Regions from separate parts of the Nitrospira sp. M1 genome, predicted to be linked through region 2. Evidence: riboswitches for the same ligand, from Rfam matches in the RefSeq annotation. Region 2 holds a riboswitch; each other region holds the start of a gene.
What was found. A riboswitch is a leader RNA that binds a small molecule or an ion and turns the genes downstream of it on or off. The one in region 2 is predicted to bind cyclic di-GMP.

Region 1 (5,233 bases), 770 kb from region 2:
CCCGCCCCCAAACTGCTCACGACCATGCAGACGTTTAAAAATACGAAAGATACTCGACACATGCTTCTCCTTGATCCCGATCCCATTGTCGCGCACGTAAAAGACCAACGGTTCATTGCGTACGAAATGTATTTCGTCGTCAGAATCTCGTATCGTATTGGAAGATTCGAGACAAATATGCTTCTCGGATGAGGCTTCTCGTTGGAATTCATCAGCAGTGATGTAGCCGATTTCTATCCACTTCTCATGTTTATCGTTGTATTTCATCCCATTGGTGATCAAATTGCGGAAGACTTCACCGATTCGCACATGATCACAGGTGACTGTGGGCAACGATCTCGGGATGCGAATGTCGACACCGCATTCCGTTAACCGGATATCCAAGGACTCAATAATTTCCTCAAGAATCCTCTGTGTATCAGTCGGACCAATCGCCAGCTCCGTACGGCCGACTCGAGAGTAATAGAGCAACGAATTAATGAGGTCTTCCATCCGTTTCGATAAACGAAGAAGGGTTTCACAGCGAGACCGGGCCTCTTCATCCAATTGATGACCATAGTCTTCCATGAGAATCGTGGAGTAATTATAAATTCCACGTAACGGTTCCTTGAGATCATGGGATGTGATATACGCAAAGTCATCCAATTCCTGATTGGAGCGATGCAAATCATCCATGTATTGATACAAGGTGGATTCTTCTTTTTTACGAGCTGTCACGTCCACAACTGAAGCAAGCATCAAGGGCTCCGTCGCAGTCGGAACTGGACTCAGACCGACTTCCACCAGAAATTCCGACCCGTCTTTTCGTCGCCCAAAGAGATCACGAGTCCCCCCAAGAATTCGAGGCTCAGGATGGGCAAATGCTCTGGCGCGATGCTCTGGATGCACGTCACGAAATCGTTCCGGAACCAGCAACTCAATGGCCTGCCCCAACAACTCACCACGCTCATATCCAAATAACGATTCAAGGACTTGATTGGCTAAGACAATGGCTCCTTCTCCATTGATCATGATCAGCCCACTCGGAACCGCTTCGATGACAAGACGAAGTTGCTCTTGAATGCGTTGACGCTCCGTAATATCTCGAAAGGTCACCACAGCCCCGATAAGCTGTCCGCGATCATCACGAATAGGCGTACTCGTATATTCAACAGGAAAACTGCTCCCATCTTTCCGCCACAGGACGTCGTGATCGACATGATGGATCACACCATCTTTGAAGGCGGCATACATTGGACATTCTTCACGAGGGTACGGTGATCCATCCACTTTCGTATGATGCATCGTGGGATGCATCGGGACGCCAAGTAATTCCTCGGACGTGTAGCCCAACATAGCTGCCCCTGCCGGATTCACAAAGGTCGTATTGCCTTGAGCATCAAGCCCATAGATCCCTTCTCCCGCAGATTGCAGAATAAGGGCGTTCAATGACTCACTTTGACTCAAGGCGTCCTCCGCCTTCTTCTGCGCAGTTCTATCCATGACAGACGCTAACACGCGCACCCCGTCCGATGTGGTAAGTGGAGTCAGCCCAACATCGACAAGAAATTCAGAGCCGTCTTTTCGCCGCCCATAGAGCTCGCACCCATTCCCTATGGTCCGTGAGACAGGAGATGCCAAAAACGCGGTTCGCAACTGAGGATGACGATGCCGGAAGCGATCAGGAAGAAGGATTTCAATTTTTTGGCCAATCAATTCCCCTTCTCCATAGCCAAACTGCTTAATAATGTGAGTATTGGCTAAGAGGATCGTGCCATCGCCATCACTCATGATCATCCCGTTTGGGATAATGTTCAGGAGATGTTCAAAATAGTCTTTGTACTGGCGTTCCTGCGCAAGTCGTACTCGTAATTCGAGTTGCGTCATCACTTGTCGGGAGAGAATGGTCAATGCCTCTCGTTGCACTCGCGTAAGTGAACGTGGAGTCTGATCAATGACACAGAGTGTGCCGAGCGCCAACCCGTCAGACGTTTCTAGGGTCGAGCCTGCATAGAACCGGACGTTCGGATCCATCGTGACCAGCGGATTATCGGCAAACCGGACATCGTGCAAAGCATCGGGTACTTCAAAAATTCCAGATTCGTGAATCGCGTGTGCACAAAAGGCGATATCTCGAGGAGTGTGAGTGGCCGAAATCCCAACTTTCGATTTAAACCATTGGCGATGTTCATCGATCAAACTGATAAGGGCAATGGGTGTTTGACAAATATAGGCCGCAAGTCTTGTCAGATCATCCAACGATTCCTCTGGCATCGTATCGAGCACGTGATACCGATCGAGCGCAGCCAGGCGCTGAGATTCGTTGTCGGGCAATTGAGCCGAGAGCATATGGTCACCTTCTTCATATATTATGTATGTCCTTATTCGGCCTATCAACACCCTGTCTTAATAGGGCAATTCCAGTGCGTTGATTCAGCGTTGAAGTAAAGCGATCTACACGACAACAATGCAACACATGGAGCATGAACTCGATAAGACAACATGGTTCCTCTCAGAAGCGCTTACGGGCTCTTTCCACATTCACAGTACCTACGGTTGAGAAGTCCATACTTCACCTAAAGCTTCTTCCAGGTAGACCGATAACAGGAGGTATAGTGACAAGAGCAAACCATTCGTGAGGATGGGACGCAAAGCCAAGGGACCCAGTGAAGTCGACTTCACTCAGAGGTACGCCCGGTTGCCGCTTACGCACAACCTCCTCTCCGCTTTTGCTCCTCTCCTATCGGAATAGGTCTTTCATGATCACTCCGTTCTCTTGCTCATTCTTCATGGTGACGATCGCCATGATCCCGAGCAATCACTCACAGACGGAGAGACGAATGCGTCTAGGAAAAAGGCTATGTCGATGAGGTCAACAACAACCCGCGCGACCAACTCACTCAAGGTGCTACTCGTGGACGATAATGAAGATGATGCCATCATCATCCAAACACTCCTTGGCGATGTTGCGACCACACACTTCGACATTGACTGGGCCGACTCGTATGAACGTGGATTGATGATGATCAAAGAAGATACGCATGACATTGATCTGATTGACTATCACCTCGGCGCATACACCGGCATTGACCTGTTACATGAAATTCAAGGTCGAGGCTTTCAAGCGCCTGTGATTTTATTAACCGGGCATGGAAATGAATCCGTTGTGCTTGAAGCAATGCGGTCGGGCGCATACGACTATATTCCCAAAGGGTCCATGTCCTCCGAAAATCTGGAACGTGCCATTGGCCATGCTGTCGAAAAAACCAAGTTGCAAAAAACTCTCGACGAGCATCACCGTCAACTTCAACAGGCTAATGCCAATTTACTAAGGAAAAACGAAGAAATTCAACGGTTTTATCATGTGCTTGCTCATGAACTGAAAACCCCTCTCACCGCAGCCTCTGAATTCGTCGAAATCATACTTGAAGGCCTCGCGGGTCCACTCACGCCAGATCAACAAGAATATTTAGAAATTGTTGATGGGTGTTGTGACTCATTACGACAAAACATTAATGATCTTTTTGATATCACGCGACTGGAAACCGGAAAACTGAGTGTCGATCTACAACCCCATTCACTGGAGCCTCTCATTCATCAAGTGGTCACGTCTCTCGTGCCAACGGCACAACACAAAGGCATTTCCCTCAACGACTCGCTGCCTCCGGACCTTCCTCAGGTCATCATGGATCAACATCGCGTTCGTCAGATTTTGAATAATCTTCTTGGCAATGCGTTGAAATACACCCCCAAAGACGGAGAAATACGAGTCGAGGTGTCTGATGTTGTCGAAGATGAGACCAGAGTGAAGATTGCCGTGTCTGATACAGGCCCTGGAATTGGTAAAGACCAGCTTGAGCACATTTTTGATCGTCTCTATCAAATTCGAAATGATGCCTCACCATCCGTGGCCGGCTTGGGCCTCGGCCTGTTTATTTCTCAAGAACTGGCGAAACTTCATGGCGGAACCTTGTCTGTTCACAGTTCACCCGGAGCGGGAAGTATATTTTTCTTTACCCTTCTAAAATCCCCTCAACTCAAATCCTAGAAGAAGAGAGAAAGAGAGAGTATTATGGAAAAGAACATTTTGGTGGTCGAAGACGATGAACGTATCGTGAAAGCTCTGAGCGTTCGATTGAATGCCAAGGGCTATCACGTCCTTACCGCCTACGATGCGATCATGGCCATCCAAAAGGCCATGGAACAACCTCCAGACCTCATTCTTCTTGACATTACCATGCCGGGAGGAAATGGACTCACCGTTGCTGAGCGCATCAAATCCTCGACGAAAACCTCTCATATCCCGATTATTTTTCTCACTGCCAGCAAAGAAGCAAGCTACCATGAACGCGCACTTGCTCTCGGGGCAGTAGCGTTTTTTGAGAAACCATTTGACTTCGAAGAATTACTTGCCACCGTTAGAGCCGCGTTAGAGCATCCGAACATGAGTGTATCTGTGAATGGATGAGACAATGAAACATGTGCCCCTTGTACATAAGACAACCGTACCATGACAACAGCTCTCGACGCACGATTTTCAACTGAACGCATTCATCTCCTGCTGATCGAAGACGAAGAGGATGACGCCATCATTGCGCATTCCCTTCTTTCGAATATACGAGGCGTCGAGTTTACAATTGATTGGGTCTCATCGTACGAAGAAGGACATTCCTCGATCCTGCAAAATCGTCATCATGTCTGCCTGCTTGACTACTGCCTTGGCGCTCGAACCGGGCTTGAGTTATTACATGATGCGATGCAGTATGGATGTAAAACGCCTATTATCATGATGACCGGAACCACCGATCGACATATTGATTTCCAAGCCGTACAACTCGGAGCGTCAGATTATGTCGTGAAAGGACACATTGACCCGCCGCTGCTCGAACGAGTGATCCGTCACGCCAGAGAACGGAAAAAGGCGGAAGTCGAACGGGAAGAACTCCATACGCAACTCCTCGAAACCTCTCGCCAGTTAGGCATGGCAGACATCGCAATTAATGTTCTCCATAATGTCGGCAACGTCCTCACGAGCATCAATGTATCGGCCGGGCTCATCTCCCAATCATTGCGACAGTCACATATCGAAGGAATTAGTCTCGTGGCCGACATGCTACAAACCCACCACGGTCATCTTGACACGTTTTTCACGAAGGACCCAAAAGGCAAACTGATTCCACAATATCTTCAAGAACTTGGCAAAGACTTATCTGCTCGCGTCCAACACACCATCTCGGAAGTGGAATCTCTGGTT
Region 2 (5,233 bases):
AAGGACACGCCGAATAATGAGGTCGGTTTCCCCATCATTCAAGAGATCTTGCTCCTGAAGTTGGACAATCAGTAGACTGTTAGACGGTAACGTAAAGGCAGCTTCGATGGTCGCTTGTTCGGCGCCAGACCGGATGTGTTCAGCCGAAGCACGCCCACCGGCAATCAGCTCCAAGGCATCGACAAGCAGTGACTTGCCTGCGCCGGTTTCGCCGGTGAGGACAATGAATCCTCCCGGAAATTCGAGGTGCAGTTGATCGATAAGAGCAAAGTTGGAAATGCGGAGCTCAGTGAGCATAGAACCCCGTCATCAACGCAACGGGCTTATGCCGTTGCGGATGACTGTGCCAGGAGGGAATCAATCACTTGTTTAAATTGCTGTTTGGACCGAGCACCGACGATTTTTTCGACAGGCTCACCACCTTTAAAAAACAAAATCGTCGGGATACTCATGATTTGAAACTTGCCGGCAACTTCAGGCACTTCATCCGTATTCAGCTTCATGACCTTTAATTTGCCCTGATACTCTTGGGCCAATTCTTCGACGACCGGAGCAACCATTTGACAGGGACCACACCACACTGCCCAAAAATCTACCATGACTATATCAGATGATGTCGCAACTTCCGTTTCCCAATTTTCTGCAGTAGCTTGTGCAACCAATGTGGACACGCGCGCCCCCTTTGCTATACATGAGTGAAGTCAGTTTTCAACGAGTCTTCATCCTAAACTGAGATTCCAGATAGTGTCAACATTTCTGCGTATTTCGTCGCTCGTAGTTCGTTGCTCGTCACTTGTGTTGCACTTCACGTTTCACGCAGGACACTTCCCGCATTCACCAATCCCATGCGTCCGGAACACCAGACCACCAGTCATCTGGATGAGCCTCCCGCCAAGCGGTCTGTTGAATCCACAACCTCTCTGTTCGTTTTGTATCGAGGCGATTGGCCATAGCTGACACAATATCAAATTGTTGACGAAGCCCTTCGTGAATCATTTCTCGAGCCATACGTGGCATCACGTTCGGAGGATCGATGATATCAATGAGTTTGCGTGATGTCAGATTGAGGGCCACCTGCCCCACCTTGACCCAATCATCGCGTTTCTGTAGTTCCGCGAGATACCCCTCTATTGCTTCATACACATACGCAAGATACACATACCCTTCGACGGAAGGCACCTCGTCCACATACAGCTGACACGCCTCAACCGCACGTCGATAGTCCCCTGCCGCCACATACAGTTTGGCCCGATGAAGATGCGAAGCCGACATGGCTTCTTGAATTCTTTTCCCGGCAAATCCTGTGTGAGGTGAAACGAAAAAAACACTTATCATTATGACTACGATGACAAGCTTGCTGATAATCAAAGACTGAACTCTCTGACCATTCATCGCCATACCTCCCAGTTAATGTACGTCTGCCGGTACACGGCACAAAAAACTGCATGGCACTGATTTATACAGATATATGCAGTTCTGTCATCATTCTGACAGATTGCAACGGTTTTTTTAAGTATGTAGCTCTCGAAGCGCAAGACGTCGATATTCTTGTCATACCGAATACATGCTGGTTTTGCAGGAAGTTCCATGAATAATACCTGAAAAGTGAAGTGAGAAATCTTTTGAATGTCAACTTCCTTAACGGAAAACTCAGTAATTGCATTGACTTTTTGCGATAAATCTATAGACTACCTCTCCAGTTTTCCTGAAGACCTCCTACAATACACCCAATTCCCGAACAAATATGCATAACAGTTACCGCACAGATCCCGAGGCATAACCCTTGCCATATAGAACTGCGAACGCAAAGCACACATTAAAATGGCAATAACCCTTAGATTTCACAACCCCATGCCTGACGGTACATACACAATGCTGCACGCGCTACGACATATCTGTCGATTTACGATCATCTTGGGGGCTGTCATTCTTTTGATCGTTATCTTGCCGACTGGAACAAATAACTCTGCGGCCTTTTCTCCGTTCATCCTTGTCCAAAAAAATACACCTGAACCACAAGTAGTCGTCACAGAACCACTCATTGATACTGTCATGCCATTATCTGACGATCGACTCGCAGCCCTCACGATTTACCTGGAAGCGCGTGGAGAGAGTTTTGCGGGAAAATTGGCGGTTGCGGCAGTGATAAGAAATCGCATGAAGGCCAAATACCAGAGTGACGGAACCGTCAAAGGCACCGTGCTGAAACGTTTACAGTTTCAACCCTGGAATCATGCAAAGCCGGAAGATGTCCGGCATCGAATTAGTGAGTCACGCATGCACGATAGCTTGCTGGCTTGGCGGATGGTTCAGGATGGACGCTCGATCGTGCAGGGTGCATTGTTGTTTTATAACCCTCGCTTGGTTCAGACCCCCAGGTGGGCCATGGTCAGCCATAAAGTCGCATCGATTGGCGGGCATGAATTCTTTGTTCCACCTGGTCGACTCCAGGTTTAATGATTTGCTCTACGCTGCATCACGGTTTCGACTGAAACCGCTTTTCGTTTCCTGGGACGTCCTTTTTTTGACAAAGGCTACTCTGGCTTTTCAGTTGGTGCATCCTCAAAATCTTTGAGCCCAATCCGTAACTTCCGTAGCGCTTCCGTGTGTACACGACAGATGCCCGACTCAGTCAAGCCTAATCGGACGCCAATCTCCTTCATCGTGAATCCTTGAAAATAATACTGCCGTAACACGTCTTGCTGCCGGCTCGATAAACGTTCCATCGCTCGGTCAAGCGCACGACTGGATTCCGAAGAGAGACAGGCTGAATAGGGGTCGACTTGTTCTTCATCAGGCAACACATCCTTGAGTGTGAAGGTATCTTCTTGAGACCCCATCGACAGATCAAGACTGAGCAATCGCGTGTCATGGAGGGATGTCGCATCTAACTCTTCCTGTGTGACCCCCAGCAATCCGGCTATTTCATCTCTGGTGGGATATCGTCCTTCCTTTTGAACAAATTCGGTACTCACTTGACGAATTTGATCATTGCGTGCACGGACAGAACGTGGAATCCAATCCATGGCTCGAATTTCATCAAGCATCATCCCGCGAATGCGATATTCGGCAAATGTCCAGAACTTTGTTTCCCGTTTAGGATCATAACGCGTCAACGCCCCCAATAAGCCGATGACCCCAGCGCTCGTGAGATCTTCAATGTCCAAGGACGCAGGATTTCTTGAAGCTAAGTTTCCTGCAATACGACGAATCATTGGAAAAAACTCTTTTAATACTTCTGCAGGATCTTGAGGCGAGGCCGAAGAATACATTGTGCCAGACGCATCGACGGAAGCGCCCGACTGAACTGTGTGTTCTTGCCTATCAAGGCGATGGGATTGCTTGGCCATAGTATTCTCCCGCGTCTGTACGCATCCACCCAACAGGGAACTCACGATCGAGCAGAGTGCAAAAAAAAAGCGCCCATCCTTCCGGATGAACGCTTCGGCCAGTGCCACTGCTCTTTGGATTTCCAATTCGGCAACCAGACGAACCTGCACGGCATCGAAGTGCCCGGCACAGGTCTCTCGGCTTTGCGTCCTACCCTTGCGGATAGTTTGCCTTTGTCACGACGTTTCGCGTGGTCATGTCATATCGACACGCCCTCTCCATTTTTCGTGATTGATTTAATCACCATCTCTCTCATGTAATGTGTCGGGACAATTCGGGAAAGAGTTAAGGTCTCCTATGAAGCAGGAACTTCATAGAACATGAGGTATTGTTCTCATGCTGAGTCAGAATACGAACATTCACGGTCAACAGACAGGCAGGATTTTTTATCATCAAGAGCAAAAGAAAGGAGGAATGTGGAAATTACGACACATTCGTGTGCGAACGGAGAACAGAGGAAGGGACAATTACGCGATTCATTTCCTCGTCCCACACAGGGTGAAAACAGTATCACCGAGTTCGTAAGAACAGATTCAATCCAATTGCCAAAAACATCACACACGCAAACCCACCGGCCACAAGCGGCATGAGTGCGCCATTTTTCCCGAGTACCATGCCGAACGAATGCGTGACCCAAAAGAGAAATCCAATTCCCAGGGCTTGGCCAATGCCTTTGGCAACAGCATGGTCTCGTATGCCCGTTTGCAACAAACTGATGGCGAGACCCAAAATCGTCATAACAAACGTCATCGCTGAAAACGCGACTCGCCCCCAATAATCCGTTGCAAAACGACTACTGCTATGTCCATCTCGCTTCAATCGTTCAACATACGCGCCTAACTGTTTGAGCGTCATGTTTTTCGAATCCAACGCCAGCCATGTCCGAAAGTCTTCTGGGGTAAGCGGGAGCCCAATGGCTAACTGCGCATAGCGGTCTGCGGTCACTTCTCCCCCCACTTGCACAATTCGACGTGTGGCATCACGCAACTGCCAGCCCCCGGATGCGTATCGCGCCTCTTCCGATTCGATAATTTCATGGAGTTGGAACTGCTCATTGACCCGATACAGGCTGATGCTTGCGAGACGTTGCCCTTCGTCCTTCACTCCCCCAATCTTGAGCAGACCATCTTGCCCTAATCGCAACCACACACGATCAGGGGATACCGACAGGGCGACGGGTTTTTTCTCAATGAGTACCGTCCTGACATAATCAGCTTGAATATTCGCCAGTGGCACGAATACCGCGGTAAAGCTAAACAGGATCGCGCTGACAATAATTCCTACCGCAAAAAACGGCGAAGCAATTTGATAGAAGCTCATGCCGCAGCTCCGCATCGCGGTAATTTCAGCACTTTTATTGAGAAAACCTAACGTCAACAAGGTTCCCATGAGCGCGGCCAATGGCGTAATTTGAAAACAAATATCCGGAATACGGTAGAAAAAGTAGAGCAACATAGACGAGAGGTCAGCATCGTATTTGAGAAACTTTCGAAGTTTTTCGAAAAAGTCGACAACCAGGTAGACCGTCAATAACGCACTCACACACATGAGAAACACTTTGGCGTACTGACGAAACATGTACCAAAACAACACGCCCATCACATTAACTCCTACTGGCTCGCACATACAGGAAGCCGGTCACTCCCAAGATCATCACATTGGGAAACCACGCCCCGACAAACGGGTGGACGACGTACGTCGTGACAAGAAATTCTCCCATAATGTTCAGCAAGTAAAACCCCACGATGATTCCAATACCAATCGCAAATCCGCCGCTCTTCCCCGACCGCTTTGAAATAATCCCAATGGGAAAGCCCAATAGACCGAGTAACAACGCCGAAAC
Region 3 (5,233 bases), 740 kb from region 2:
TGAGACTTTAGAGAAACGATTTGCCCATCGTATCATTTGGTGACTCCACTAGCCTTTCGACTACCTACTATAACATGAAGTGTTGTCCCTTTTCCGACTTCACTCTCAGCCCAGATAGTTCCTCCATGAGCCTCCACCACTCTCTTCGCTAAAGCCAACCCGATACCGCTTCCAACATACGAACGACCTTCTTGTGATCTTCCTTGATAAAATCGTTCAAAAATATGGGGCAAGTCTTCAGGCGGGACCCCAGGCCCGGTATCCGACACGGAGAGATGAAAACATTGGTTATCTTCTGAAGCCTTTGACTGAATGGTAATAGACGATCCTTCAGGGCTAAATTTAATCGCATTGGACAACAAATTCTCGGTCACCTGTTCAATGCGTGAACCATCAACTTCTTGCATACGAACACGATCATGTGATAACTCGGTCAACAGTTGAATATGTTTGCGTTCTGCAAGGAATTTCATTTTCTCAACCGAACGCAACACCAGACGATTCAAGTCCGTGAGATGAAATTGATAGGCTAACATATCGGCTTCCATCCGAGACAAATCAAGAAGATTGCCGATTAACTGATTCAGACGTTGACTACTTTCCATTAAAATGGTCAAGGTCTCCCGTTGATCGCGATTGACAGGACCAGGAATACCATCAATGAGAAGTTGCGTGCCCTCTCGAATAGAAGTTAACGGGGTGCGAAGTTCATGCGACACATTGGCAAGAAACTCAGACTTCATTTGATCCAATTGCTGTAATTGTTCACTCATCCAGTTAACCGTAAGAACCAGTTCTCGTAACTCATGCGGAACAGTCACCGGAACCGTGCTACCAAACTGACCTTGCCCAATACGACGTATCTGTCCCTGAACGCGCCTAAGCGGACGAAGAATACTATAACTGGCAACACCAGCTAAACCAAGTCCTAACAGTAATGCCATGATCATCAGTTGTCGAGAAATATCGACCGCTTGAACAGACCGCACATGCGTATCACGTAAAATGCCCCCAATACTTGATTCCTGTAATGTAATATACGAATTTATCGACTCCGTCATGGAGTCAACCAACACATCACGACGACTCTCGTAGGAAGAAATAGACACTTCAGAGCTTTCACGCTGCTCCACCCCTTCACTGAGAAACAGCGTGTGAAGGTCTTCATGCAGTTGCTTGACTGTCGCCAACAACTCCAAGGTCTCTGGGGAATCCTCCTGCTCTTGCAAGACTTGCAGCGTTTTTCGAAAGTTTTCGGCTTCTTCAAGAAATTCTTGTAACAACAAAGTATCCCGAAGAACCAGATATTGCTTATCGCTCTTTAACTGCGCATATAAACTCACAATCAAACGTTTCGCTGTTTCAACAGCAGGAAAATGATGGATAACCAGCTGTGCACTTAAATCCGTCAGAACGCGAAGTTGATTCAGAACATACAGATTCACCCCAACGACTAAGGCGATAATGGTTAAATACCCCAACGCTGATCGCCAAAATATAGAAAGACGTGAAAACATCAGACAGCCTGCATCCAACAGTGAATAATGTCGTACATACTGTGACGACGTAATCGTTTATACCGATTACACATTTTTCTTCACCTATGATTCAACGCACAATGAGTCAAATCATACATCTCCTTAACAAACAGATCTCCTAACAATCAGACATAAGAGAATCCACTAGAAAACATACTACCCTTTGACGAGTCAAATCTCACCGTCAAAACAGTGCATTGCGGAGTAAAAAATCAAAAAAATATGAAAAACATCATGACAATGTTTTCTACCATTCATCCGTCTAACAATTTCAGAAATTACGTATAACACATGAACAGCACGACCTTCAGAAATTTCAATAATCTCATTTCTCCTAATTCCATCATCGCGTAGACAATTTTTTGTAACCTCCTAATTTCAAGAAATAAATTCGACAAAATTCTAATTCGGTACATGAATTGCTTGCGGGTAATGCCTGGGACCCACAAGACCACGCACGTAGATCAACAAAATTCACCACAAAGCCACAAGCCTAGTGGGATTATCGACTACGATGTATCTGGTCAAATCAATGTAGCAACAGCCGCATTCTTTAACGTTTTGAACGACGGTGAGGTTCACTACGTCTAGATGATCACGTTCATTTTTTACCACACCTGCAAACCGAAACCTAATGGATGAACACAATGACTAGTTATGTTACCCCCGTATGCAGAATCAGCTTTCCAGCGTTTATTACCATGCTGTTCATTGCAGCACTTTCAGCTCTGCCCTACCATGTTCAGGCAGCCTCACTCACTCTTTCTTGGGCGCAGAACAAAGAAAGTGATCTGGCGGAGTATAGAATTTACAGACGAATTCCCCCTTCAACCAATTATGGCGCACCCGTTTTTTCCGGGTTGCCATCAAATCCTTCATCTCCGTCAAAGACTATTTCCGGATTAGCAGACAATACACGATACACATTCATTGCCACTGCTATCGACTTAGCAGGAAATGAAAGTGCGCCTTCGAACGAAGCCTCTGGAGCTACTGGCGGATCAACCTCACCGCCTCCGCCGCCTCCACCTCCTCCAGCCCCACCAGGGCCTCCCGCTCCTCCTCCACCGCCAGGGGGGGCTAACGTGTCCATTAACTTTCAACCCTCCTCTGCCAGCACCCCTGCGGGATTCCTCAAAGATGACGGCTCCCCTTTCACAGCCTCCCGTGGCTACGGCTGGTCGACACGTGTCAATACCCGCGAACGCAATCGCTCGAGTAATCAGTCCCTCGATACCCTCATCCACTTTGACAAAGGTACGAACGTCACCTGGCAATATTCGCTCCCCAATGGCCAATACAGCATCTCGTTAGCCAGTGGGGATCCTTCTTACGATCAGGGGCCTCATCATGTCCAAGTCGAAGGCATCACGGTCATTAACAATGTATCAACCACGGCAAATAAATTTATCACCGTTACCAATCGCCTGGTGACAGTAGCCGACGGAAAACTGACCATTCGCCTCACCCGAAAAGGTGGAACAGCGAAAACCATCTTGAATTATGTGCGGATCGCATCGGCAGGAGGATCAACTCCGCCACCACCTCCAGGACCTCCCGCTCCTCCTCCACCGCCAGGGGGAGCTAACGTGTCCATTAATTTCCAACCATCGTCCGCCAGTACGCCTTCGGGATTCCTCAAAGATGACGGCTCCCCCTTCACAGCCTCTCGTGGCTACGGCTGGTCGACACGTGTCAATACCCGTGAACGCAATCGCTCGAGTAATCAGTCCCTCGATACCCTTATCCACTTCGATCAGGGCACGACCGTCACCTGGCAGTATACGCTCCCCAATGGCCAGTACCGTGTCTCGTTAGCGAGCGGGGATCCTACGTACCATCAGGGACCTCATCATGTGCAAGTCGAAGGCATCACGGTCATTAACAACGTATCAACCAAAGCCAATGAATTTGCGACGGTCACCAATCGCGTAGTAACCGTTGCCGACGGAAAGCTCACTATCCGCCTCACCCGTCAAGGCGGCACGGCGAAAACCATGTTGAATTATGTGCGGATCGTCCCCAATTAGTGACGACATTCCACACATCATGACTTGCTTTTAGATGAGTGTAAAAAGTAATCGTCAAGAACCCATACGATTCGAAAATATGCGATGAAAAAATGACGGAATGGGATAACTTAAGTGTTAGACAAGATGGCCGATATATGTATGCATGTGGAACTCAACGTTCATCGAGATATACGCACAAACAATAGGGACACTCATTCACATGATCAGCTAAGGAATACAGCGTCTACCGTTATAACTTAGGAAGGCTCCTTCCCGATAAGGGCAAACCTACCGTGAGGTAGGGACGCAAAACCACGGATCAGATGGGCTCATATCTGATGGCCGGGTCACCGAAGGAAGGGCAGATGTTCAGTCAGCACCCCGCGGAAATGGGGCCTTCTTCGATTTTTCTATTTAAGGAGGGGCCTCATATGTTCACTTGGAGCCGAAACATACCCGTTATCGTTCTTGCCTTTGGGTTACTATTCTCACATTCCACTATAGTTTCCGCTGCCGACAAAGATGTCGAGTTAGAGTGGGCTCCAAACCAAGAAGAGGATTTAGCTGGCTACAATGTTTATCATGGCACACAATCTGGGCACTATGGCCACCCCGACAATGCCGACAAGAACACCTCGTATCGTAAAGAAGGCCTTACCGCCGAAGAAAAGCATTACTTTGCCGTTACCGCATATGATAATGCGGGCAATGAGAGCGCTCCCTCCGAAGAAGTCAGCACAGAAGCAGCAACCGTATCACACAAGCTCTCCGTTGCGATAACGGGAAGCGGAACCGTTTCAAGTGCTCCTGGGGGCATTGGATGCACCACATCCTGTAATGCCACCTTCGCTGAAGGACAATCCGTTACTCTCTCTGCCGCACCAAAATCAAACTGGAAGTTTTCGAATTGGGGAGGGGCATGCTCCGGATCGGGTTCCTGTGTCGTCACGATGAGTACCGCGAAATCCGTGACCGCAACATTTAAGGAATTACCTCCAACGACGACAACCTATACACTTTCCGTTTCGATTACAGGAAACGGAACCGTTTCAAGTGATCCTTCGGGCATTGGATGCACAACCGCTTGCAAGGCATCATTCACTGAAGGACAATCTGTCACTCTCTCTGCCACTCCACAATCTAACGCAACCTTCTCTCAATGGAGTGGCTCCTGCTCGGGATCGGGTTCATGTGTCGTCAGCATGAATGCCGCGAAGTCTGTATCAGCAACCTTCGTGACCGCGCCAGAACCACCAACCACGCCGCCCCCCAGTGGCGAAGCCGTCTCCATTAATTTCCAACCCTCGGGCGCCTCCGTTCCGTCGGGCTTCCTCAAGGATAGCGGGGCCCCGTATTCCAGCAGCCGTGGCTATGGCTGGTCGACCCGGGTCAACACCCGTGACCGCAACGCCATCAAAGATCAGTCTCGTGACACCTTCATCCACTTCGATACCGGAACGTCAGCCACCTGGCAATATAATCTCGCCAACGGCAGCTACCTTGTCTCCCTCGTCAGTGGCGATCCCAGTTATCCGCAGGGGCCACATCATGTCATGGTTGAAGGACGAACGGCTATCAATAACGTCACCACGCAACCCGGGCAGTTCAAAGTTGTCTCAAATTTCCCGGTGACCGTCTCGGATGGCAAATTAACCATTAAGCTCACCCGCAGCGGAGGAAAAA

Region 1: it holds a riboswitch for cyclic di-GMP, as region 2 does, so the genes downstream of both, ACWHX8_RS07340 (ATP-binding protein) here and ACWHX8_RS10635 (sigma-70 family RNA polymerase sigma factor) in region 2, are expected to answer to the same signal.
Region 3: it holds a riboswitch for cyclic di-GMP, as region 2 does, so the genes downstream of both, ACWHX8_RS14030 (InlB B-repeat-containing protein) here and ACWHX8_RS10635 (sigma-70 family RNA polymerase sigma factor) in region 2, are expected to answer to the same signal.

Annotation. Positions count from the first base shown of each region.
Region 1 is NZ_OZ224217.1:1,550,808-1,556,040, reverse strand. It holds gene ACWHX8_RS07345 (PAS domain S-box protein) at 1-2,328, opposite strand, end outside; cyclic di-GMP riboswitch class I at 2,593-2,685, shown strand; gene ACWHX8_RS07340 (ATP-binding protein) at 2,840-4,027, shown strand; gene ACWHX8_RS07335 (response regulator transcription factor) at 4,052-4,447, shown strand; gene ACWHX8_RS07330 (ATP-binding protein) at 4,490-5,233, shown strand, end outside.
Region 2 is NZ_OZ224217.1:2,321,709-2,326,941, forward strand. It holds gene recN (DNA repair protein RecN) at 1-297, opposite strand, end outside; gene trxA (thioredoxin) at 324-671, opposite strand; gene ACWHX8_RS10625 (hypothetical protein) at 835-1,392, opposite strand; gene ACWHX8_RS10630 (cell wall hydrolase) at 1,852-2,457, shown strand; gene ACWHX8_RS10635 (sigma-70 family RNA polymerase sigma factor) at 2,535-3,350, opposite strand; cyclic di-GMP riboswitch class I at 3,477-3,572, opposite strand; gene lptG (LPS export ABC transporter permease LptG) at 3,901-4,989, opposite strand; gene ACWHX8_RS10645 (LptF/LptG family permease) at 4,994-5,233, opposite strand, start outside.
Region 3 is NZ_OZ224217.1:3,063,803-3,069,035, forward strand. It holds gene ACWHX8_RS14010 (hypothetical protein) at 1-36, opposite strand, end outside; gene ACWHX8_RS14015 (sensor histidine kinase) at 33-1,517, opposite strand; gene ACWHX8_RS14020 (hypothetical protein) at 2,374-2,631, opposite strand; gene ACWHX8_RS14025 (hypothetical protein) at 2,624-3,568, shown strand; cyclic di-GMP riboswitch class I at 3,822-3,905, shown strand; gene ACWHX8_RS14030 (InlB B-repeat-containing protein) at 3,982-5,233, shown strand, end outside.